2 regions of the Streptomyces sp. NPDC059895 genome follow, and region 2 is predicted to be linked to the other one. Evidence: riboswitches for the same ligand, from Rfam matches in the RefSeq annotation. Region 2 holds a riboswitch; the other holds the start of a gene.

Region 1 (19,161 bases), on a different contig from region 2:
TCGTCCGTCACGTCCGGGCAGGAAGCCGGAGTGTTCGGGGCAGCCCGGGCGTCCGGCCGGGCGCTAACGTGACCGACAGGGGACACGGCGCAGGAAGGGGGGATCGATGCCTCGCTGGAAGGACCTGCCGGACGCACTCGACCCGCAGGTCAAGGAGTTCGTCGGGCACCTGCGGCAGATCGTGGACCGCGACGGCCTGACCCTCGGTCAGCTCGCCGACCGCACGCACTACGGCAGGGCCTCCTGGGAGCGGTACCTCGGTGGCCGGCTGCTCGCCCCCAAGGGCGCTGTCGTCGCCCTCGCCGAGATCACCGGCACCGACCCCGCCCCGCTGGTCACCCTGTGGGAACTGGCCGAACGCGCCTGGAGCCGCGCCGAGCTCCGCCACGACATGGGGGCGCAGGCCGTACGCCTCTCCCGTGCCCGGACGGTGACGGCGCCGACGCCCGGGGACGCCGGTCCGCCGCCGAGCCGTCACGCGCGGCGGCCGGCGCTGTTCCTCGCCGGTGTCGTCGGGGTGGTGATCGCCGTGGTGGGTGCCTTCTTCCTCACCGACGGGGGCACCCCCCCGCAAGGAGCGGACCGCGGCCGCGCCGTCCGCGCCGTCCGCCCCGTCCGCGTCCCCCAGCCCTTCCCTGCCGCCCGGCGTCCTGTGCGGCGGCGCCGGCTGCACCGGCAAGGACGCGGAGCTGATGGGGTGCAGCGGCCCCCTCGTGACCACGGCGACGAGCGTGACCGTCGGCACGACCCTCGTCGAGGTCCGCTACAGCAGGACGTGCGGGGCCGCCTGGGCGAGGATCACCCGGGCGGGGCTGGGGGACCGGGTGCGGGTGACGGCCGGGTCGGTCCGGCAGACCGGCGACATCACCACCGCAGGCGACACCATCGCGTACACGCCGATGGTGGCGGTGGAGGAGCCGGGCCAGGCACGGGCCTGCGCGGTGCTGGCGTCGGGGCTGGAGGGGTGCACGCAGTAGCCGGGAGCCGGGAGCCGGGAGCCGGGAGCCGGGAGCTGGAAGCCGGGAGCCGGAAGCGGGAGCCGGGAGCCGGGAGCGGAAGCCGGGAGCCGGAAGCGGGAGCCGGGAGCCGGAAGCGGAAGCCGGAAGCGCGGCTGTCCCCGGCGGCCGGCGGCCGGCGGTCGGTGGCCGGCAACCGGAGATCGCCCGGCGTCCAGGCAACCGGTCGTTGGGCCGATCGGGTGGGAAGGGTCCGGCGAGCGAGAAAACCGGCGCTCGGAGGAATATCGGAGCCCAGCTCGGGCACGCGGAACGTACCCCCACGGGAGTCCGGCACATCCGGCACCCCCACCCGGCGGTCGCCCGTCCTCCTCTCCCGGACCGGCGGCCGCCGCTCCGCGCCCCTGACCGCGCCCCGGACCGCACCCCGCTCTGTCCCCTCCGTCCCGTGCCGTCGGCAGGCCGTGCGCGGCGTCCTGGCCGGTGGCGGGGGGTGTGCGGGAGCGGTTGTGGGACGGACCACACTCCACCCCGGACGTCCGGAATCCCGGATGCGCGATAGCCTGACCGCTGGATGGATCTCTTGACGCCAAGAGATCGATCAAACGTCCGGGGCAGGGACGCCCCACCGCCAGCTGTCATACGGAGAACGCCATGACCCGCACTCCCGTGAACGTCACCGTCACCGGCGCGGCCGGCCAGATCGGTTACGCCCTGCTCTTCCGCATCGCCTCCGGCCAGCTGCTCGGCGCGGACGTGCCGGTCAGGCTGCGCCTGCTCGAGATCACCCCGGCGCTGAAGGCCGCCGAGGGCACGGCCATGGAGCTGGACGACTGCGCGTTCCCGCTGCTCCAGGGCATCGACATCAGCGACGACCCGAACGTCGCCTTCGACGGCGCCAACGTCGCCCTCCTCGTGGGTGCCCGCCCCCGCACCAAGGGCATGGAGCGCGGTGACCTCCTGGAGGCCAACGGCGGCATCTTCAAGCCGCAGGGCAAGGCCATCAACGACCACGCCGCGGACGACATCAAGGTCCTCGTCGTCGGCAACCCGGCCAACACCAACGCCCTCATCGCCCAGGCCGCCGCGCCGGACGTACCGGCCGAGCGCTTCACCGCGATGACCCGCCTCGACCACAACCGCGCGCTGACCCAGCTCGCGAAGAAGACGGGCTCGACGGTCGCCGACATCAAGCGCCTGACCATCTGGGGCAACCACTCCGCCACCCAGTACCCGGACATCTTCCACGCCACCGTCGCCGGCAAGAACGCCGCCGAGGTCGTCAACGACGAGAAGTGGCTCGCCGAGGACTTCATCCCGACCGTCGCCAAGCGCGGTGCCGCGATCATCGAGGCCCGTGGCGCGTCCTCCGCCGCCTCCGCCGCCAACGCCGCCATCGACCACGTGCACACCTGGGTCAACGGCACCGCCGAGGGCGACTGGACCTCCATGGGCATCCCGTCCGACGGCTCCTACGGCGTCCCGGAGGGCCTGATCTCCTCCTTCCCGGTCACCACCAAGAACGGCACGTACGAGATCGTCCAGGGCCTGGACGTCAACGAGTTCTCCCGCGCCCGGATCGACGCCTCCGTGCAGGAGCTGGCGGAGGAGCGCGAGGCGGTCCGCGCGCTCGGCCTCATCTGAGCCGCTGATCCGCCCGCGCGAACCGGACCGGCTCGCGCGCACCGAACCGACCTGGTCCCCGGGTGGCGCCGCGCCACCCGGGGACCGGTGCGTCCGGCCCCGGGTCCCTACGGCGTCCCCGCCCCCCGGCCCCCGTGCTCCGGGCCCCGACGGCGCCCCCGCCCGACCCCGTGCTCCGCGCCCCGCCGGCGCCCCGCCCCGCCCTACGGCCCCTGCACCACCTTCTCCGCCAGGTCGAGGAAAGCCTTCACCGTCGTCCCCCGCAGCCGGCTCACGTCCCTGAACCGCGGGGCGGTGAGCGCCTTGTCGAAGGGGACGGGGACCACCTGGTTGACGCTGACGCCGAGGTGGCCGGCGAGGGCGAGCGGGTCGCGGCGGGCCGAGGGGCCCTCGACCTCGCTGACGACGACGATCGCCTCGTCGGCGAGGCGCCAGCGCCGGGCGTCCCGCAGCCGCCGGAGCACGTGCCGGGCGGCGGCGAGGAACCAGTCGGCGGTGCCGCAGCACAGGATCAGCCGGTCGGTCAGGTCCAGGACGGTGTCGGCGGACGCGTCGAGCCGTTGCGGGGCCCAGTCGGTGAGGACGAACGAGTAGTAGGGCTCGGTGCGGGCCAGCACATGCTCGTAGGCCTGGGTGTGGACCAGGTTCGGGTTGGAGTGGCCCGGCGGGTGGGCGGCGACCTCCAGACCGGAGGGCAGACGGGTGGTGAGGGCGCGGACCTCCGCGTAGGAGGGGTCGGCCGGGAGGCCGGCGAGATCGCGGACGGTGGCCGGGTTGCGGCGCGTGAGGAAGCGGTTGAGCCCGCCTTCGTGGGCCGCTCCGTCGAGGGCGAGAACGGGCTCGCCGCGCACGGAGGCCAGGAGCGTGCCGAGGACCATCGTCGTCGTGGCCCGGCCGCCGTAGTGGTAGGCGCCGACCAGGGTGACCCGCCTGCCGTGGCCGAGGGGCGCGCGCAGCCGGGCCAGGCGGGCCTCCGCCTCGCGGCGGGCGCCGCCGAACCGGGGCAGCGGCAGGACCCGGCCGTCGGGCGGCGCGGGGGACGCCGGTAGGGCGAGCGGGACGCGTTCCGTGGGGCGGGCGGTGACCGAGGACGCCGGCGGGACGGTGCGTTCGACACGGGACTGGGCGATGTAGCGGGCCAGGACGTCGGCCACGTCGCCCGCGCCGGGGCGGGCGGCCGGGTCCGGGTCGAGGCAGCGCAGGACGAGGCGCCGCAGCCGCCGCCAGGTGTCGCCCTGCCACAGGTGCATGCCCTCGGGGCGGCCCGGCAGTTCCCAGCCCGCCTTGCTGCTGACGAGCTGGAGCAGCTCGCCCAGCGCGCGCACGTTGTCCTCGGGCGTCGGCAGCGGGCCCGTCCCGGCGTACACGCCGTCCACGGCGCAGTCGGACAGGTCGCCGAGGACCACCGAGCGGCGCAGCACGAAGATGTTCTCGGCGTTGAGGTCGGCGGGCACGAGCCCGTGCAGATGGCACAGGGCGAGGGCGCCGGCGAGGTGCCAGCCGACGACCAGCGCGGTGATCTTGTCGAAGGGGGCGGTGCCCTCCGCGTGGGCGGCGTTGAAGATCTCCGCGAGGCGGGGCGCGGCGACCTGCCGGGAGCCGTCGTCGATCGGGGCCGCCGCCAGCCACGGCGGGTCGTCCTCGACGCCGGTGGCGAGCAGGGCGGGAGCGTACTGCCCGCCCAGCCGCCGCAGGGCCTCCGCCTCGACCTCGATCATCCGGGCGTGGCCGGCGGGCAGGTCGGGGCGCGGGGTCCGCACCAGGGCGGTGGAGCCCCGGTCGTCGACACCGTCGTACTCCGTGAGACGGCGCAGGCGCCGGCGGCGGCGCAGCCGGTAGGGGCCGAGCCGCCGGGGGTCGGTGTCGGTGAGCGGGCCCCAGCCGTCCGCGGGTCCGGGTCCGTGGCCGTGGCCGGTATCCAGGCCTTGCGTCTCCCGGTCGAAGGAGACCCCGAAGCGGGTGAGGAGCCTGCGTTCGACGCTGGTGAACGGCCGGCGCGTCCCGAACAGCTGGGCCGGGCCGTCCGGGTGGGCGAGCCAGGCCGGGAAGTCGGGCGAGTGGCCGGCGAGTTGCTCCAGGCGCCGGCCGATGCGCCGGCTGGTGCGCAGCAGTTCGGCCTGCGGGACCGCGTCGAGCAGGACCAGTCGCGACGCGTCGGAGAAGTCGAAGACCTGGTGCTTGGCGGGGAGCGGGCCGGGCACCGGCGCCGGGTGCGGGCGCATCAGGCCGCCGAGGAAGACCTCCGCGAGATGGGAGGTGCGTGCCCGCCAGGGGACCGCCGTCTGCACCAGCCGCATGACCGGCACGGTGAGCGGGGACACGGCGGCCAGGTGGGCGGCGAGACGGTACGCCTCCGGGGTGGCCGCGTCCCGGAAGTGCTGGGCGTCGCCCGGGGCGTCGGCCGGCCCGGGGCCGGGGCGGCCGGGTCGGGCCGCCAGGGGCAGGGACACCGTGGCGCCGGGGGAGGCCAGGAGGTGGGCCCAGGGGCGCAGGGAGGCGGCCGTCGGTTCCAGCACCGGCACCGGTACGCCGTCGAAGGCGGCCAGGTCCGGTGGCAGGACCGGGTCGGTGATCTCCCAGGACGTGTTGGCGCCGCCGATGCGCCGGGTCGTGACCTGCCAGCGTTCGGCGTGGATGCCGGAGCCCTCCCACAGGTCGGGCGGCAGGGTGTGCAGGACGGCGGTGGGACCGCGCGAGGCCCACTGGGACAGCAGCCGGTGCAGGGCGCCGCTGCGCCAGGCCGCTCCCATGCCGTCGCTGACGACCAGGACGAGCGTGTTCCCGGACGGGTCGCTGACCGTGCTCAGCGGTACGGGCGTGCTGTCCTGCCGGAAGGGGCGGGCGTGCAGCCGGGGTTCGGGCGCGTCGCGGGTGTCCAGGCCGAGGACGCGGCTGGTCGCGAAGGCGCCCAGCCGCTCCAGCAGGGTGCGCAGTTCGGCGCCGAGGCGGTGCCACAGCAGCATCGACAGGCCGTCGTCGACGAGCAGCACCAGGTGCAGCCAGCGTTCCTGCACGGGCCGTTGCACCACGTCGGGCAGCCGGGTCTCGGCGAGTTCCACGGCGGTGCGTTCCTCGTCGATCTCCCGGCGGTGCGGGCTGGCCCGGCGGCGGCGCAGCGGCCGCAGCGCCCGGCCCACGGCGAGCTCGCCCGCGAGGGCCTTGTCCTCGGGGACCCGTACCGGCATCGCGCGGCCCGGGTCGGGGGCGTGCCGCAGCCGGATGTCGGGCATCGGGGGCGCCGGTGCCTGCCGGGCCGCCGCGTACAGGGAGCGGCCGGTGAGGTCGGGCAGGTCGGGGTCGTCGGGCCGGGGCGCGGGGTGTGCCGGGCCGGCGTCGTCCGGCTCCGGCTCGGGCCGCGGCGGGGCCGGCGGGTGTTCGGCGGGCCCGGTGCGATGGAGCGGGGCGGCGGTTCCCGAGGGCAGCCGCCCGGCCAGCCACAGCACGTCGAGCACCTGGTCGGCGTCCAGGTCGTGTCCGCAGGCCCGCAGCACCCGCAGCGCCTCCGCGAGCCGCGCCCCGCCCCCGGCCGGTCGTCCGCGTGCCGGCCCCACGTGCCCCGGCCCCCCGTGCCCCGTTACCCCGTGCCCCGTCCCCCCGTTCATGGCGTCACATGGCCCCGGTGAGCTGGTGCAGCACGGCGTCCAGCAGGCCCTCGGCGTCCAGGTCGACGCCGCCGGTGCGCAGGAAGACGGCGTTGAGGAGCTGGTCGGTGGCGAGTTCGCCGGGGGCGCGGCGGCGCAGGAACGCGTCGATCAGGTCGTCGGCGTCGCGCAGCGCCTCCTCGCCGAGGTGGGCGGTGACGATGGCCCGCAGCCGTGTCTCGTCCGGCACCGGCAGGTCGAGGCGGACGCAGCGCCGGAGGAAGGCGGGCGGGAAGTCGCGCTCGCCGTTGCTGGTGATGACGACCACCGGGAACTCGGCGCACTGCACGCGCCCCTGGTGCACGGTCACCGTCCCGCGGTGGTCGGCGGTCCGCACGTCGACGTCCGCCATGTCCTCGGGCAGCCGGGTCAGTTCGGGGATGTCGAAGTAGCCCTCCTCGAAGACGGTCAGCAGGTCGTTGGGCAGGTCGACGTCGCCCTTGTCCATCTCGTCGACGAGCAGGGCGCGGGGCGCGGCGGACGGCACCAGGGCGGTGCCGAGCGGGCCGAGCCGGATGAACGTCCCGATCGACGGCTCTCCCTCGCCCCGGTCGCGGCTGAGCGTCGTCTCGCGCAGCCGTCCGATCGCGTCGTACTGGTAGAGCGCCTCCTTGACCGTGGAGCGGCTGTTGATGGACCAGCGCAGCAGCGCGCCGAGGCGCAGTTCGTGGGCGACGGCGCGGGCCAGGGACGACTTGCCGGTGCCGGCCGGACCGGTGACCAGCAGGGGGCGGCGCAGATGGAGGGCCGCGTTGACGACGTCGGCGTGCTGCGGCTCGATCAGATAGGGCAGTTCGGACCGGACGGCCGGGGCGGGGCTGAACCGCCGCCACGGCGGTGCCGAGGGCAGGTCGACGGCGCGCGGGACGCCGTCGCCGCGGAAGAGGCGCCAGTCGGCCTCGGGTACGGAGGTCATGCGCCCTCCTGGGGCTCGGTCAGGTGCAGCCGGGGCACCGTGCGGTCGGCGTCCGCCCAGGCGAGGACCGGGCGGCCGGGGAATTCCGGAGCGCGTGTCCCCCGGGCGTTGGCCCGGTAGACGCGGACTCCGTCGGGCAGTTCACGGGTGGCGACCTGCGCCATGTGCCGGACGACGTGCGACGACGAGGACGTCGTAGGGGAAGACGCGGGGGAGGCCGCCGGGGATGACACCGTGGACGGCGACTTGTCGCCTCCGCGGTCCCACACCACGACCGGTATGCCCACCGCGAGACAGATCTGAACGATGGCGTCGCGCGGGCCCGGGGGGACGTCGACGGAGACGCGGACCGTGTCCAGCCGGCCCATCAGCTCGTAGTAGACCTGGTGCGGGTCCTGGGCCGGGTCGGACACCACCAGCGTCTCGCCCGAGTCGAGCTGCCTCCAGCGTTCACGCCAGTCGGGGAGGAAGCGCTCGTGCCGGTGGAGGAGTTCCGGGCAGTGCACGACCAGGGGGAACTCGACGCCGAGGACGCCCGGTACGACCTCGCCGGGCGCCTGCGCGGCCCACTCGTCGACCGGCAGGTTGAGGTCCGCCCGGTCGACCAGCACCTCCACGAGCGGCCGGCCGGCCTCCGACGCACCGGGCGCGAGGGTCTCCAGGACGCGCAGCAGTTCGCGCGCCGCCTGGGACGCCGAGTAGGTGGCGGAGCTGTCGGTGGACACCTGCCGGGGCCCGGTGCCCTCGTCGCACCACACCCGCAGCCGGTGGCGGCCCCGCCCGGCGCGCGTCACCCGGGCGAGCACCCGCACCCGCCGGTCCCCGGCCCGCAGCGTCCGGGCCCACTCCTGGGCGTCGGAGCGCCGCTCGCGCAGGGCGGCCAGCGGGATGCCGAGCCGCCCCGCTACACCGTCCGACCACAGCCGCAGGTCCGCCTGCCGGGGCGCGGGGCACAGCGCGGCGACGTACTCGACGACCCGGAGCAGCACGGGCACCCGGGGGCCGCCGTCGTCGGAGTGGCCGTCGCCGGGCAGGGTCTCCAGACGGTCGAGGAGCACGTCCAGGGTCTCCCCGTCGTACGGTGCGGCGACCCGCTTGGTGGCCTCGCGGACCGCTTCCGGGACCCGGGTGAGCACCGGCCGTTCGACCCGGCGCAGCAGTTGGTGCAGCCGCCGGTGCTCACGCGGCGACAGCAGCAGCGGGGTGGCGGACAGCCGTCCGGCGACCAGGGCGCGGTCGGCGGCCCGGGGGTCGCGGGGCCGCAGGATCTCCGCGAAGGCGGCCAGGGCGCGGGGCTGGTGGAGGAGGAAGGCGGCGAACTCCTCCACCGTCGGAGGCGTCACCGGGCTGCCCGGCGCGACCCCGCAGGCGTGGGCGAGCTGCCGGGCGGTGTCACCGAGGGTGTACGGCGACGGCAGCGCGTTGCGGATCGCCGTGACGAGCATGCCGTGGGCGGGGTCGTCGGGATCCTCCGGCCCGGCGGCGTCGTCCGCGTCCAGCACGCCCAGCGGACGCAGCTCGGCCTCCACCCGCTGCCAGGGGATGCCCCAGCTGCGCCGGATCAGATGCTGCGGACTGTACGGGACCGGGTCCCCGCCGGGGCCGCACTCCGGCATGAAGTGCGCCGCGACCAGCCCCACGACGGCCCCCTCCTCCTCCGACCACAGCGGTCCGCCGCTGTAGCCGGGGCCGACCGCCATGCCGGTGCTCTTGCCGTCGAGGTAGCCGATCGGCCCGTCCAGCGCGGCGACCCGCAGATCGGCGAAGGTCGCGCCGCGCCCGCTGCCGTGCCAGGCACGCACCGTCTGCCCCGGTGCCATGGCGGTACGGCGGTGCGGGGCGGGCACGCCGCCGGGCGGGGCGTCCACCCGCAGCACCGCCAGGTCGCCGAGCCACTCGTCGTCGCCGGCGCGCACGGGTCCGCCGTCCGGCGCGCGGGGCGGGATCCAGTGCACCACGCGCGCGGGGAACCGTTCGTCGCGCCACGGCCCCCGGAGGTCGACCAGCACATCGTCGAGCCGCGGCACCCGGGACTCGAACATGCCCCTGCCCAGCGCCACGTTCACGACGTGCGCGCAGGTCAGCAGGGTGTCGACGGCGAGGACGACCGCCCCGCCCGCCGTCCCGCCGTCGGCGGACCGCCGTACGGACGCGACGCACGGGCCCGACTCGGCGCCGTCGGGACGGCCTACGGACGTGAACCAGCCCACGGATCACTCCGCGCCGGTCGCCGGTTTCCACGTGGCGGTGACCGTGAGGTGCGCCTGCCCGTTCCCGCCGACGATCCCCAGCTTGAGGTCCTGCCCGACCTGCACCCCGAAGGTGACGCTCAGTTCGTCCGGCGGATCCGGCACGCCCCGCACGGAGTCGTGCACCTCCTGGAGCAGCGGCCCGAGCGGTCGCAGCGCCCCGCGCAGCGCCCCGGCGGCGAGATTGGCGACGGCCGCGCCACCCGCCCCCACCGGCACCGCCCGGCCCATTCCCGCGGGACGGTCGTCGTCGGCGCTCACCGCGGGAACACCCGCGGCGGGCCCGAGGAGGAATCTGACGGGAGTGCCGTCGTCTAACGCTGTGTTGATCGAGGTGGACACGACAGCATTCTGATCGACAGAGCGGGCACGTACCAGGTTTTCGCACCAAAACGTACCGGCCACCGGTGACCGGGCGGGGGCCCGGACCCCGGCCGCGTCCCGCACACGGCCTGGGCGCCCCGCTACCTCAGCCGCCCGGCGATCTCCCCGAGGGCGGCGGCCGCCCGGTGCTGCAACCCGGGGCCGAACGTGACACGGGTGGCCCCGAGCCCGCCGAGTTCGGCCGGTGAGGGGCCCTCGCCGACCTTGGCGAACACGTTGACCGGCCCCTCGATCCCGGCCCGCAGCAGCGGCAGCACGGCGGCCGGCGCGCCGATCGGGTACACGCAGTCGGCGCCGGCGGCGACGTACAGCGCGGCCCGTTCGACGGCCCGGTCGGGATCGGCGACCCCCAGGACGAAGGTGTCGACGCGGGCGTTCACGAACAGCTGGTCGGCCGCCGCCGACCGCACCTCGGCGAGCCAGTCGGCGTGGGCCCGCGGGTCCTTGAGGACACCCCGGTGCGAGTCCTCCAGGTTGCAGCCCACCGCGCCCGCCTCCAGCAGCCGCTCGACCAGCTCCTTCGGCGGCAGGCCGTAGCCGTCCTCGACGTCCGCCGACACCGGCACGTCCACGGCCCGGGTGATCCGCGCGACCGCCGCGAACATCTCCTGTGCGGGAGTCCGGCCGTCCTCGTACCCGAGGGCGGCGGCCACCCCGGCGCTCGGGCTGGCCAGCGCCGGGAATCCGGCGTCGGCGAGGACCCGGGCACTGGCGGCGTCCCACGGGCCCGGCAGGATCAGGGGGTCCTCGGGGGCGGGGCGGCGGTGCAGGGCGCGGAACGTCTCGACCTTGTTCACGGCCGGTAACCTCCTGGCGGGATCCGGCGGGTGACCATCACCCGGTTCCAGTTGTTGATGGCGGTGATCAGTGCGACGAGGTGGGCGAGCCGGACGTCGTCGAAGTGCTTCGCCGCCCTCGCGTACACCTCGTCCGGCACGAAACCGTCCGTGAGGACGGTAACCGCCTCCGTGAGCGCCAGCGCGGCCCGCTCCCGCTCGTCGTAGGCGTTCCCGGCCTCCTCCCAGGCGCTCAGCAGGTCGAGCTTCTTCTCGGCGACGCCGTGCTCCCGGGCGACGGCGAGGTGCATGTCGAGGCAGAACGCGCAGTGGTTGAGCTGCGAGGCCCGGATCACGACGAGCTCGGCGAGCGCCGGGTCACCGAGCCCCTTCTTCGCGGCGGCGCTGAGCGCGGACAGGGCCTGCCCGACGGCCCGGTCCAGCGGCGCGGTACGCGCTCCCGTCACCGTGTCGCTCCCGTCACCTGTGTCGCTCCCGTCACCTGCGCCCGCGCCGTTCCCGTCACCTGTGCCGCTCCCGTCACCTGCGCCGCCTCGGTCACCTGCGCCGCCCCGGTCACTTGTGCTGCCCCGGCTCGTAGTGACCCGGCACCAGCCGGCAGGTCACGCCGAACCGGTTCCACGCGTTGATCACCGTGATCGCGGCGATCAGCTGCGCCAGCTCGGCGTCCTCGAAGTGCTTCGCCGCCCTCGCGTACACCTCGTCCGGCACGAACCCGTCCGTGAGGACGGTCACCGCCTCCGTCAGCGCCAGCGCGGCCAGTTCCTTCTCCGTGTAGAAGTGCTCCGACTCCTCCCACGCGCCGAGCTGGACGATCCGCTCGACGCTCTCGCCCGCCGCGAGCGCGTCCTTGCTGTGCATGTCGAGGCAGAGCGCGCAGTGGTTGAGCTGCGAGGCGCGGATCTTCACCAGCTCCAGCAGCGTGGGGTCGACGCCCTTCCGGGCGGCGGCGTCGAGCCGGATCATCGCCTTGAAGACGTCGGGGGCCAGCTCGGCCCAGGCGAGGCGGGGGGTGTGCTCGGGGGCGTACTCCACGGCCGTCGCCGTGGCGTCGTTTGTCGTCATGCCGTCGACCCTAGGAGCGAGGCAGCCCACGGGTATGGTCCATTTCCATGGCGAAACCATGGGCCACTCTGGGTGTCGACCTGCATCTCGAACCGGCCGGTCCCGGCCTGCGCCGGGGCCTGACCGACGCCCTGCGCGAGGCGGTCCGCGGCGGCCGGCTGGCCCCCGGCACCCGGCTGCCCTCCTCCCGGACGCTCGCCGCCGACCTCGGCATCGCCCGCAACACGGTCGCCGAGGCGTACGCCGACCTGGTCGCCGAGGGCTGGCTCACCGCCCGGCAGGGCTCGGGCACCCGGGTCGCGGAGGGGATCCCCGCCGTACCCACCGGGCGGCGGGGGAGGACGGGCGTGCCGTCCACCGGCGCGACGTCCTCCCCGCGCCGCGAGCGCCACCGCCCGGCGTACGACCTGCGCCCCGGCACGCCCGACCTCGCGTCCTTCCCGCGCGCGGAGTGGCTCAAGGCCGCCCGCCGCGCCGTCACCGCCGCCCCCCACGACGCCCTCGGCTACGGCGATCCCCGCGGCCGCGTCGAACTGCGCACCGCGCTCGCCGGTTACCTCGCCCGCGCCCGGGGCGTGCGCACCGACCCCGGACGCGTCCTCGTCGTCGCCGGGTTCGTGCACGCGCTCCAGGTGCTCGGCGCGGTCCTGCGGGCGCGCGGGGTCCGTGCGGTCGCCGTCGAGTCGTACCGCCTCGACCAGCACGAGAGGCTCCTGACGGCGGCCGGCCTGCGCACCCGGCCCCTCCCCTTCGACGGCCTCGGCACCGACCCCGCGCCGCTGACCGACGAGGGCGCCGTTCTGCTCACCCCCGCCCACCAGTTCCCGATGGGCGTGCCCCTGCACCGCGACCGGCGGGCGGCCGTCGTGGACTGGGCGCGCCGCACCGGCGGCCTGGTCCTGGAGGACGACTACGACGGCGAGTTCCGCTACGACCGCCAGCCCGTCGGCGCCCTCCAGGGACTCGACCCCGACCGCGTGGTCTACCTGGGCACCGCCAGCAAGTCCCTCGCCCCCGGTCTGCGGCTCGCCTGGGCGGTGCTGCCGCCCGGCCTCGCCGAGGAGGCCGCCGCCGCGAAGGGCGCCTCCGACACCTGCGGGGTGCTGGACCAGCTGACCCTCGCCGAGTTCATCGCCTCCGGCGCCTACGACCGCCAGGTGCGCTCCGCTCGTCTGCGCTACCGCCGCCGCAGGGACGCCCTGGTCACGGCCCTCGCCACCGCTTCCCCCGGCGCCCGGGTGACCGGCATCGCGGCCGGACTGCACGCCGTGGTGAACCTGCCGCCCGGCACCGAGCGGTCGGTGGTCAGGGCTGCCACCTGGCAGGGCCTCGCCCTGTACGGACTGTCCTGCTTCCGCCACGAGGCAGCCGTGGCGGACCCGCTGGACGCCCTGGTCGTCGGGTACGGGACACCGCCGGACCACGCCTGGGCGGGCGCGCTGGCCGCGCTGTGCCGGGTGCTGCCGTAGGCCCTCTCGGTCGCATCGCCGTCCGCCCCCCCGACGCCCGGCGGACGCGCCGGCACCCGCCGGGCGACGCACACCCCCGCAAACCGCGCGAACGGTCCGCGGGCGAGCGGCCCGCCCCGGGGCCCCGCGCACGCGCCCTCCCGACGATCTCTAGGCTGACCGGCGGAAAGAGGCCCGGAGGGAGCGCCGGGCCGCGGCAACGGGGAGACAGCACATGGCGGACACACACAGGCGGCTGCGTTCCAGCACGGTCGTGCTCGGCGGCATGGGCGTCGTCGCGGCGGCCCTCACCTCCTGCGGCTCCGACCCCGACCGCCGGTGCGTGGACCGCGACAGCTACGACTACGTCTACGGCTACAAGGTCGTCGCCGACAAGAACTGCTCGTCGTCCGCCTCCGGTTCGTCCGGCAGCGCCCGCAAGAAGACCACCACCGGCACCGGCAGGCAGATGGACGCCGCCTGGTACTACGACGCCGACGTCAGCTCCGGCTACGCCGACTACGGCACCTTCAGCCGCAGCGAGGCCGTCGACCGCGGCGGCTTCGGCTGCTCGGGCTCCGGCAGCGGCAGCGGCGGCTGAGCGGGACCACCGGAACGCACGCGCACGCACGCCATGGAACGCCGCACCATCGACCCCCGCCCCGGCTGGCAGCGGACCGTCGAGGAACAGGGCCTCGTCTACCCCCTCACCCGCCACCCCGACGGCACCCTGCGCCCCTACTGGGACGAGAGCGCCTACTACGTCCTCACCCTCGACGAGGTCGAGGCGCTGGAGGAGACCGTCGAGGAACTGCACCGCATGTGCCTCGCCGCGGCCGCCCACCTGGTGGACACCGGCCGGCTCGCCGACCTCGGCATCACCGACCCGCGGGTCGCCGCCATGGTCACCGAGGCCTGGCACCGCCGCGCCGAACTGCCCTCCGTGTACGGCCGCTTCGACCTCCACTACGACGGCACCGGCCCGGCCAGGCTGCTGGAGTACAACGCCGACACCCCCACCTCCCTCGTCGAGGCCGCGAGCCCCCAGTGGTTCTGGATGGAGGAACGGTTCCCGGGCGCCGACCAGTGGAACTCCCTCCACGAACGCCTCGTCGACGCCTGGCGCGAGCAGGCCCCCCTCCTCCCGCCCGGCTCCCCCCTGTACTTCGCGCACTCCGCTGCCGACGAACTCGGCGAGGACCTGATGACGGTCGCCTACCTGAAGGAGACCGCGGAACAGGCCGGCCTGGACACCGCCTGGATCCCCATGGAGGACATCGGCTGGGACCCCCTCTCCGGCCGCTTCGTCGACCACCGGCTCCGATTCATCCGCAGCTGCTTCAAGCTCTACCCCTGGGAGTGGCTCACCACCGACCGCTTCGCCGGCCATGTCCTCGACACGGTCGACAACGGCGGCGGCACGGGCACCACCCTGTGGATCGAGCCCGCGTGGAAGATGCTGCTCAGCAACAAGGCCCTGCTGGCGATCCTGTGGGAGCTGTACCCCGGCCACCCCAACCTGCTCCCCGCCCATCTGGACGGCCCCCGCGACCTCGCCGCCACCACCGGCTACGTCGCCAAGCCCCTCCTCGGCCGCGAGGGCGCGGGCATCACCGTCCACCCGCCCGGCGCCGACCCCGTCGTCCGCGAGGAGTCCTGCTGCTACCAGGAGCTCGCGCCCCTGCCCGCCTTCGACGGCAACCACGTCGTCCTCGGCGCCTGGGTCGTCGGGGACGAGTCCGCCGGTCTCGGCATCCGCGAGTCCTCCGGTCTGATCACGGACGAGTACGCCCGCTTCCTGCCCCACGTGATCCTCTAGAGGGTCTCGTCTGGCGGACGTGGCACGGGTTCCCGGCGGCCCGCCCGGTAGGCTTTCGAGCAGGCCGTGACTGGCGCGCTGGGATGGGACGGACCATCGGGGAGCGGCCTGACGTAACAGTGCCGTGCGCCTGGGCCAGACCGAGAACCGTGACCGCTCGCACGCCACGCCACCGGAGGCCGACGACATGCCCGAGCAGCAGCCCCTCTCCACCGAGTCCACCGCCTTCCGCGCCGCCCTGGACGTGATCCGCGCGGTCGAGCCGCGGGTCGCCGACGCCATCGGCCAGGAGGTCGCCGACCAGCGCGAGATGCTCAAGCTGATCGCCTCCGAGAACTACGCCTCCCCGGCCACCCTGCTGGCGATGGGCAACTGGTTCAGCGACAAGTACGCCGAGGGCACCGTCGGCCGCCGCTTCTACGCCGGCTGCCGCAACGTCGACACCGTCGAGTCCCTCGCCGCCGAGCACGCCAAGGAGCTCTTCGGCGCCCGCCACGCCTACGTCCAGCCGCACTCCGGCATCGACGCCAACCTCGTCGCCTTCTGGGCCGTCCTCGCCCAGCGCGTGGAGGCCCCCGCCCTGGAGAAGGCCGGCGTCCGCCAGGTCAACGAGCTCTCCGAGGCCGACTGGGCCGAGCTGCGGCAGGCCTTCGGCAACCAGCGCATGCTCGGCATGTCCCTGGACGCCGGCGGCCACCTCACCCACGGGTTCCGCCCGAACATCTCCGGCAAGATGTTCGACCAGCGCTCCTACGGCACCGACCCGGCGACCGGCCTGATCGACTACGAGGCCCTGCGCGCGTCCGCCCGCGAGTTCAAGCCGCTGATCATCGTCGCCGGTTACTCCGCCTACCCCCGCCTGGTGAACTTCCGCGTCATGCGGGAGATCGCCGACGAGGTCGGCGCCACCCTCATGGTCGACATGGCCCACTTCGCGGGCCTGGTCGCGGGCAAGGTCCTCACCGGCGACTTCGACCCGGTCCCGCACGCCCAGATCGTGACGACCACCACCCACAAGTCGCTGCGCGGCCCGCGCGGCGGCATGGTCCTGTGCGACGACTCCCTCAAGGACCAGGTGGACCGCGGCTGCCCGATGGTCCTCGGCGGCCCGCTCCCGCACGTCATGGCCGCCAAGGCCGTCGCCCTGGCCGAGGCCCGCCGGCCCGCCTTCCAGGACTACGCCCAGCGCATCGTCGACAACTCCCGCGCCCTCGCGGAGGGCCTGACGCGCCGCGGCGCCACCCTGGTGACCGGCGGCACGGACAACCACCTCAACCTGATCGACGTCGCCACCTCCTACGGCCTCACCGGACGCCAGGCCGAGGCGGCGCTGCTGGACTCCGGCATCGTCACCAACCGCAACGCCATCCCCGCCGACCCCAACGGCGCCTGGTACACCTCCGGCATCCGCGTCGGCACCCCGGCGCTCACCACCCGTGGCCTGGGCACGGCGGAGATGGACGAGGTGGCGGGCCTGATCGACCGCGTCCTCACGACCACCGAGCCGGGCACCACCAAGTCGGGCGCCCCGAGCAAGGCCGCCCACGTCCTGGACGCGAAGGTGGCGGAGGAGATCTCCCAGCGGGCGACGGACCTGGTCGCGGGCTTCCCGCTGTACCCGGAGATCGACCTGGGCTGAAGCGCCCCGCAGGGGGCGCGGGGAACTGCGCGATCGGCTCACCGCGATCCGCGGTTCCCCCCGCACGGAAGCCCCCCGTCTCTCTGAGAGAATGGTGAGCATGGCGAATGACCGACCTCGTGTGCTCTCCGGAATCCAGCCCACCGCAGGCTCGTTCCACCTCGGCAACTACCTCGGCGCCGTCCGCCAGTGGGTGGCCCTCCAGGAGTCCCACGACGCCTTCTACATGGTCGTCGACCTGCACGCGATCACGGTCCCGCAGGATCCGAAGGAGCTCACGGCGAACACCCGGCTGGCCGCCGCGCAGCTCCTCGCGGCCGGCCTCGACCCGGAGCGCTGCACGCTCTTCGTCCAGAGCCACGTCCCCGAGCACGCGCAGCTCGCCTGGGTCATGAACTGCCTGACCGGCTTCGGCGAGGCGTCCCGCATGACCCAGTTCAAGGACAAGTCCGCCAAGCAGGGCGCCGACCGCGCGAGCGTCGGCCTGTTCACCTACCCGATCCTCCAGGTCGCGGACATCCTGCTCTACCAGGCGAACGAGGTCCCGGTCGGCGAGGACCAGCGCCAGCACATCGAGCTCACCCGCGACCTCGCCGAGCGCTTCAACGGCCGCTTCGGCGAGACCTTCACGATCCCGAAGCCGTACATCCTCAAGGAGACGGCGAAGATCTACGACCTCCAGGAGCCGTCGATCAAGATGAGCAAGTCGGCGTCCACGCCGAAGGGCCTCATCAACCTCCTCGACGAGCCGAAGGCCACCGCGAAGAAGGTCAAGAGCGCGGTCACCGACACCGACACGGTCGTCCGCTACGACACCGAGAACAAGCCGGGCGTGAGCAACCTGCTCACCATCTACTCCACGCTGACCGGCGCGAGCATCCCCGAGCTGGAGCAGCGGTACGAGGGCAAGCTCTACGGCGCGCTCAAGACGGACCTCGCCGAGGTCGTCGTCGACTTCGTGACCCCGTTCCGGGACCGCACCCAGCAGTACCTCGACGACCCCGAGACGCTGGACTCGATCCTGGCCAAAGGGGCCGAGAAGGCGCGCGCCGTGGCCGCGGAGACCCTCTCCCAGGTATACGAGCGGGTCGGCTTCCTGCCCGCCAAGCACTGAGGGCGCACCACCGCACACAGGGCGCGCCGGGCAGAGCGCTGCACATCACTTCCGCTGCGCCTGCCCACAGCACAGCCGTGGCCGTACAGTCGATAGCCGTGCGGCCGACCACGGCCCTCGACGACGGGCCATGAACCCGGCAGCACATCCGGCACGACGACAGGAGACGACGTGGGGACCGTAACGATCGGAGTGTCGATCTCGGTCCCGGAGCCCCACGGCCGCCTGCTCCAGGAGCGGCGCGCGGGCTTCGGCGACGCCGCGGCTCACGGCATCCCCACGCACGTCACGCTGCTGCCGCCGACGGAGGTCGAGGACACCGTGCTGCCGGCCGTGGAGGCGCACCTCACCTCCGTCGCCGGGGCGGGCCGGCCGTTCCCGATGCGCCTGTCCGGCACGGGCACCTTCCGGCCCCTGTCGCCGGTGGTGTACGTCCGGGTCGTCGAGGGCGCCGAGGCCTGCGCCTGGCTCCAGCAGCAGGTCCGGGACCCGGCGGGGCCCGTCGCCCGCGAGCTCCAGTTCCCCTACCACCCGCACGTCACCGTGGCGCACGGCATCGACGAGGCGGCGATGGACCGCGCGTTCGAGGAGCTCGCCGCCTACGAGGCCGAGTGGTCCTGCACCGGCTTCGCCCTGTACGAGCAGGGCGCCGACGGGGTGTGGCGCAAGCTGCGCGAGTACGCCTTCGGCGGGCCGGTGGTGCCCGCGCAGGCGGCCTGCACGGACCGCGACTCCCTGCCCGCCCGGTAACCCCGACAGGCCCTGACAGTCCCTGACAGGCCCTGACAGGGCCTGACAGGGCCTACAGGGGCAGCCGGCGGAACACCCCGCGCGGGACGTGCCGCAGCACCGACATCACCGCCCGGAGCACCCCCGGCACCCACACCGTCTCCGAGCGCCGCCGCAGCCCCAGCTCGACGGCCGTGGCGACCGCCTCGGGGGTGGTCGCCAGCGGGGTCTCGTCCAGCCCGGCGGTCATCCGGGAGCGGACGAACCCGGGGCGGACGACCATGACGTGGACGCCCGTGCCGTGCAGCGCGTCGCCGAGGCCCTGCGCGAAGGCGTCCAGGCCGGCCTTGCTGGAGCCGTAGATGAAGTTGGTGCGGCGGGCGCGTTCGCCGGCGACGGAGGAGAGCACGACCAGCGAGCCGTGGCCCTGGGCCTGGAGGGCGCGGGCGGCAACCAGGCAGGACGAGACGGCGCCCGTGTAGTTGGTCTGCGCGACGCGCGCGGCGGCCACCGGATCGCGCTCGTCGCGGGCCTGCTCGCCGAGGACGCCGAAGGCGAGCAGGACCATGTCGACGTCGCCCTCGGCGAAGACCTTGCCGAGCACGGCCTCGTGGGACTCGGGATCGAGCGCGTCGAAGGCGACGGTGCGCACCTCGGCGCAGAGGTCGCGCAGTTCGGCCGCCGACTGCTCCAGGGCGGTCGACGGGCGTCCGGCCAGCCAGACCGTGGTGGTGCGGCGGGCGATCAGGCGGCGCGCGGT
Region 2 (4,500 bases):
GGTCTCTCACCTCCACTCGATCAACAAGCGCCTCACGGCGCACCTGCTCGACGATCCACCGCTTGGCCTGCGGAACGAAGCCCTTGTCGTCCGGGTTGCGTTCGACGATCTCGACGTCGATGCCCACGTGTCTGCCGTGCTCGACGACCTTCTTCTTGAAGCCCTGGTCGACCAGGGCCTTCGTCACCGTGTCGCACTGCCCGGCGACTCCGTCCAGCAGGGCGATGCCGGCAGTGTTCTCGTGCGCGGAGGCGGGCAGGACGACGCAGTCGATGACGAGGCCCAGCACGTCCACGGCCAGGCATCTCTTCCTGCCCGGCACCTTCTTCGCGGCATCCCGGCCCGTCGTCGTGGCCGGGACTCCGACGGAGGCGTGGATGCTCTGTGTGTCCAGGACCACCAGGCTCGGGTCGGCTAATCGTTTCCGCTTCTCCCGCAGCTGCCAGCGCAGCAGGTCGTGAATGTCCTGGTCGGTGCCCTCATCGCGCCAGAGGTAGAAGTAGTACTTCACCGCTCCGGGCGGGGGCATGTCATGGGGCAGGAACTCCCACTGACAACCCGTGCGGTTCTGGTAGAGGATCGCGTTCACGATCTCCCGCATCGCGTACTTGCCCTGATGCCCGCTGACCGACGGATGCCGGGCCTTCCATGCCGTGATCACGGGTTCGACAAGTTCCCACTGCTCGTCGGTGAGATCGCTCGGGTACGGCTTGCGCATGTCCATGCCATAACCCAAGCGAACCCCGAACGCCTGACCGGCGACGATGCCCCAACGTCACACCATCGAGCGACGACAAGACCGACAGAACGCCACATCCCGCACTCTCAGAGTGACAGCCCAGACGTGATCTGGCAGCACGATTCAGCGCCACATCACTCCGCCAGGCAGGACGGCACCAAGATCCCCGACAGCGTCACCTACTCAGCTCGACGGCACACAGCCCATGCCCCCGTTCGGCCCACTGCTGCTCGACTGAGGCCAGCCGGTCCACCGCCTGCTGGTGTGAGTAGGCGCCGACGAACCGGTTCACCCGCTCATCGGCATGGAGTGCAACGAACGCGTCGACATCCTCAACCCGAAGAGGGCGCAGGAAAAGCCGTTCAGTCTCGATCACCCGAACAGCCTATCCGCGCGGCCACCGGCAGACTCCGGCATCCGGACCGCCGGGAACAGTTCGGCCTCGTCAGCTCGAAGAAGAAAACACCTGCTCAGGGCTGGCCAGCCCGAGCTGGATGGATGCCGCGTCGACCGTCTGAGCCAGCAGGACTGCGATGGTCATGGGCCCGACCCCACCAGGGACTGGCGTGATCAAGCGGGCGCGAGTGCGGGCGGTGTCGAAGTCGACGTCGCCGACGTTGCCGGGGTTGTATCCGGCATCGATCACGACGGCCCCCGGCTTGACGTCTTCGCCTCGAATAAGCCGAGGCCGTCCCACGGCCGCCACAACAACATCTGCTTCCCGCACGATCGCGGCCAGATCAGTCGTACGGGAGTGGCAGTAGGTGACCGTGGCATCCCGGGCGAGCAGGAGCATTCCGACGGGCTTGCCGAGGATCGCGCTTCGACCCACGACAACGGCATGCTGACCTGCGAGATCGACGTCGTACTCGTCCAGGAGCCGCATGATCCCGCCCGGGGTGCACGATGCGAAACCAGGCAGCCCGAAACTCATCGCCCCGAAGGAGCTCATCGTGACCCCGTCGACGTCTTTCTCCGGCGCGATGGCCTCGAACGCTGCCCGCTCATCGATGTGGGGGCCTACGGGGTGCTGAAGCAAGATGCCGTGCACCCCCGCGTCCCGTGAGAGAGACTGGAGCGTCTCCACCAGCTCAGCCGTTGTAGTGGTGGCCGGCAGGCTGACAAGCCGGGACTCGATGCCCGCCTTCGCGCAACGCGCCCGCTTCATCCGTACGTACGTCACCGAAGCCGGATCTTCACCCACCAGCACCGTTGCCAGGCACGGCGTCACGCCGACACGCCGCGCAAGCTCTGCCGCCTTGCCTGCTGTCTCCTCGACGATGCGTCGGGCAACGCCAACACCGTCCATAAGCAGGGCTGTCTGTGTCTGGGACATGGTCGCCTCCAGGCGTCGCTGACCACTCGCCCAGGCGCACGGCATCGACCGATTCGTCAGACCGCTCCCCGGTGGTGCTCCACCTCAGCGCCAGTCACGGCCCAGGCACCACTCTAGTGGATGGCGCTTCCACTGATCATGAACGGGAAGTTGAAAAACACCTCCTCAATGAGTCTCTGCAGCCCCTGCGGGGAGCCGGGAAGCACTGCCTCCCGTACGGGATGGTCCCAACGGGGGACCACGGCGTGATCGGTCATCGCGGTTCCTCGGGAGAGCAGAGCGCGGCCGCCGTCGCGGGGAGTCGGTTCTCCCCTGCGGCATCCGGTGAGGCGAAGGCGGTGTCGCCGTAGCTGCGCAGCACGATCGCCCAGTTGCGAGCGCTGAGCCGGTAGGTCGTACAGCGCGCCCAGCCGATACCGAGGCCGGCGATCCGGGCTTCGCTGAGTCCGCGGTGGAACGGCTTCAGGGAGCTTTCGCTCCGTGCCCTGGCCTTGCTGTTGATGTCCGTGTTGTCGTTGTTCTCGTCGTCGGCGACGCGGACCAGGGCGTAGAAGACCCCGGACGGCCTGAGCCAGCGCCCCACATCGGTCAGCACTCGCGCGAATTCCAGGAAGGGCAGGGCGTGGCGGCAGGTCACCAGGTCGAGGCTGCTGGGCTTGAGGATGGGTGGGATCGGATCGGCGTTGATGTCCCAGAGCGCGTACGACAGTCCGTCCCGTAGCCCAGCCGCGTTCGCCTGGCGTAGGGCCGTGGCGGAGAAGTCGTATCCGGTCACGCGCACGCCCCAGGCCGCGAGTTGCCGCGTCCACTGGCCGCTGCCGCAGGCGAGGTCGACGGCGTTCATGCCGGGGTGCGGCTGGACTGCCCGGTGGAAGGTCTCGGCTTCCTTGCCGGTGACGACAGTAGGCCAGCCGGATGCGTGCCAGGTGTCCCAGTCATCGGCCGTGAGCCGCTGGGCGGTGGTGGTCACGGTGTGCCATCCGGCTCGCCGATGACGCGGATGCGGTGCAGCCGGCCCCGGTCGAAGCGGCGGTCGACGACCTCCCCCAGCGGCACACCGACGAGGTTCACGGCGGAGGGCTGGTCGGGGAAGGTCGGAAGCGCGTTCAGTGCGGCCTCCAGCTGTTCAGGGGCCTCGGCCATGGGTCTCAGCTTCCGTAGGTGGTGAGGATGGGGATGATGAAGGCGGCGACCGCTATGGCGGTCAGGATCTGCGGGCACCACTGGCGCCAGCCGCCCGGCAGGCGGGTCATGTGCTCACCTGCCCTGGCTGCAGGGTGGCCCGGACCGTCTTGCGGCGTCCGTCTTCGGCGAGGAACCACTCAAGACGCGCGCCAAGTTGGCGTGCCTCGCGCAGGCCGCGGCCCTTTTCTCCGCGCAGAGCCGCCTGCGCGTCGGGGAAGGCGGGAGAAGGGTCCTCAACGTCGATGATCAAGCCTCCCCCGTCGGTGAAGGCGAGGTGGACGTGCATCTGGGCCGCTGTCCCGTCGGCGGGCTGCGCGTGCACGACGGCGTTGAACGCGAGTCGCGCGAGCACCTCAGCCGCGGAGTCGATGTCCCCGGACCACTGCGTCAAGGCCAGCCGGGTGCGGGCCGCTCCGAGCAGCCGTCGCACGCTGACCGGGGCCAGGGCGAACGACCGGGACCACACCGAGGCGGGGCCGGCGGAGGGCGCCGCGGGCCGGGGGTACACAGCGAACGCCGACTGGTCGATGATCCAGCCGCGCAGCGCGGCACGGTCCGCGGGGTGGCAGGCGATCTCCTGCTCGGACGGGGCGACGAACCCCGTGGCCTCGCTGCGGACCAGGGCCTGCTCAACGGCCCGCCAGCCGGTACGACGGTGGCGGGGACTTCCGAGCGTTGCCAGGTCGTACGCCTCGTGCACGACCGTCCAGCCCTGCGCCGAGGCGAAGGCGTGCAGCACGGCCAGCGTCCTGGTCGCGATCGCGGAGTCGATGGTGCAGGTGTAGAGCACGACGCGGGCCCCGGCGGAGACGCTGCCGACGATGCTGCACGCGGGCGGGAGAGGCGCGACCTGCTCGGGGATGTCGGCGCGGGGGCGTAAAGGGGTCACAGCTCACCTCGGTCGTCTTTCGATTCGTCGAGATCGACTTCGGCCCAGATGACCGAGGTGCCGTCCTTCTGGAGGCTGTGCCCGAAGCGGTCCGCAGCCCGAATCAGGGGTGATCGACTCGCAGTCCGCGAAAGGCACGTCCACGGTCGGGGCCGCGACCAGCGGCTATGACGGCGGGAAGAAAATCAAAGGGCGCAAGCGGCACATTGTGGTGGACACCCTCGGCCTGATCCTCGCGGTCATGGTCACCCCCGCCTCGACGGGGGACCGGGACGCCGCCCAGGACCTCCTGGCCCAGGCCACCAGGCGGCATCACCGGCTCAGGCGCGTGTGGGCGGACAGCGGATACAC

Evidence for each region. Region 2 has a riboswitch for ZMP and ZTP ahead of ACFV9M_RS41760 (bifunctional 5,10-methylenetetrahydrofolate dehydrogenase/5,10-methenyltetrahydrofolate cyclohydrolase). Riboswitches for the same ligand answer to the same signal wherever they lie in the genome.
Region 1: linked by a shared signal. The riboswitch ahead of ACFV9M_RS17710 (glycine hydroxymethyltransferase) and the one ahead of ACFV9M_RS41760 (bifunctional 5,10-methylenetetrahydrofolate dehydrogenase/5,10-methenyltetrahydrofolate cyclohydrolase) in region 2 are both predicted to bind ZMP and ZTP.

What each region holds. Positions count from the first base shown of each region.
Region 1 covers NZ_JBHWKO010000013.1:69,657-88,817, forward strand. Annotated here, with positions in the region: partial or broken gene ACFV9M_RS17645 (helix-turn-helix domain-containing protein) at 107-274, shown strand; gene ACFV9M_RS17650 (DUF2690 domain-containing protein) at 537-977, shown strand; gene ACFV9M_RS17655 (malate dehydrogenase) at 1,611-2,600, shown strand; gene ACFV9M_RS17660 (SAV_2336 N-terminal domain-related protein) at 2,804-6,151, opposite strand; gene ACFV9M_RS17665 (AAA family ATPase) at 6,207-7,157, opposite strand; gene ACFV9M_RS17670 (trypsin-like peptidase domain-containing protein) at 7,154-9,367, opposite strand; gene ACFV9M_RS17675 (CU044_2847 family protein) at 9,371-9,748, opposite strand; gene ACFV9M_RS17680 (isocitrate lyase/phosphoenolpyruvate mutase family protein) at 9,871-10,587, opposite strand; gene ACFV9M_RS17685 (carboxymuconolactone decarboxylase family protein) at 10,584-11,033, opposite strand; gene ACFV9M_RS17690 (carboxymuconolactone decarboxylase family protein) at 11,143-11,652, opposite strand; gene ACFV9M_RS17695 (PLP-dependent aminotransferase family protein) at 11,700-13,121, shown strand; gene ACFV9M_RS17700 (hypothetical protein) at 13,336-13,701, shown strand; gene ACFV9M_RS17705 (glutathionylspermidine synthase family protein) at 13,735-14,919, shown strand; ZMP/ZTP riboswitch at 14,976-15,062, shown strand; gene ACFV9M_RS17710 (glycine hydroxymethyltransferase) at 15,107-16,558, shown strand; gene trpS (tryptophan--tRNA ligase) at 16,659-17,672, shown strand; gene ACFV9M_RS17720 (2'-5' RNA ligase family protein) at 17,844-18,422, shown strand; gene ACFV9M_RS17725 (decaprenylphospho-beta-D-erythro-pentofuranosid-2-ulose 2-reductase) at 18,475-19,161, opposite strand, start outside.
Region 2 covers NZ_JBHWKO010000115.1:49-4,548, reverse strand. Annotated here, with positions in the region: gene ACFV9M_RS41770 (IS5 family transposase) at 1-724, opposite strand, end outside; gene ACFV9M_RS41765 (GNAT family N-acetyltransferase) at 915-1,115, opposite strand; gene ACFV9M_RS41760 (bifunctional 5,10-methylenetetrahydrofolate dehydrogenase/5,10-methenyltetrahydrofolate cyclohydrolase) at 1,185-2,075, opposite strand; ZMP/ZTP riboswitch at 2,097-2,183, opposite strand; gene ACFV9M_RS41755 (class I SAM-dependent DNA methyltransferase) at 2,329-3,045, opposite strand; gene ACFV9M_RS41750 (hypothetical protein) at 3,042-3,218, opposite strand; gene ACFV9M_RS41745 (ATP-binding protein) at 3,325-4,149, opposite strand; partial or broken gene ACFV9M_RS41740 (transposase) at 4,259-4,500, shown strand, end outside.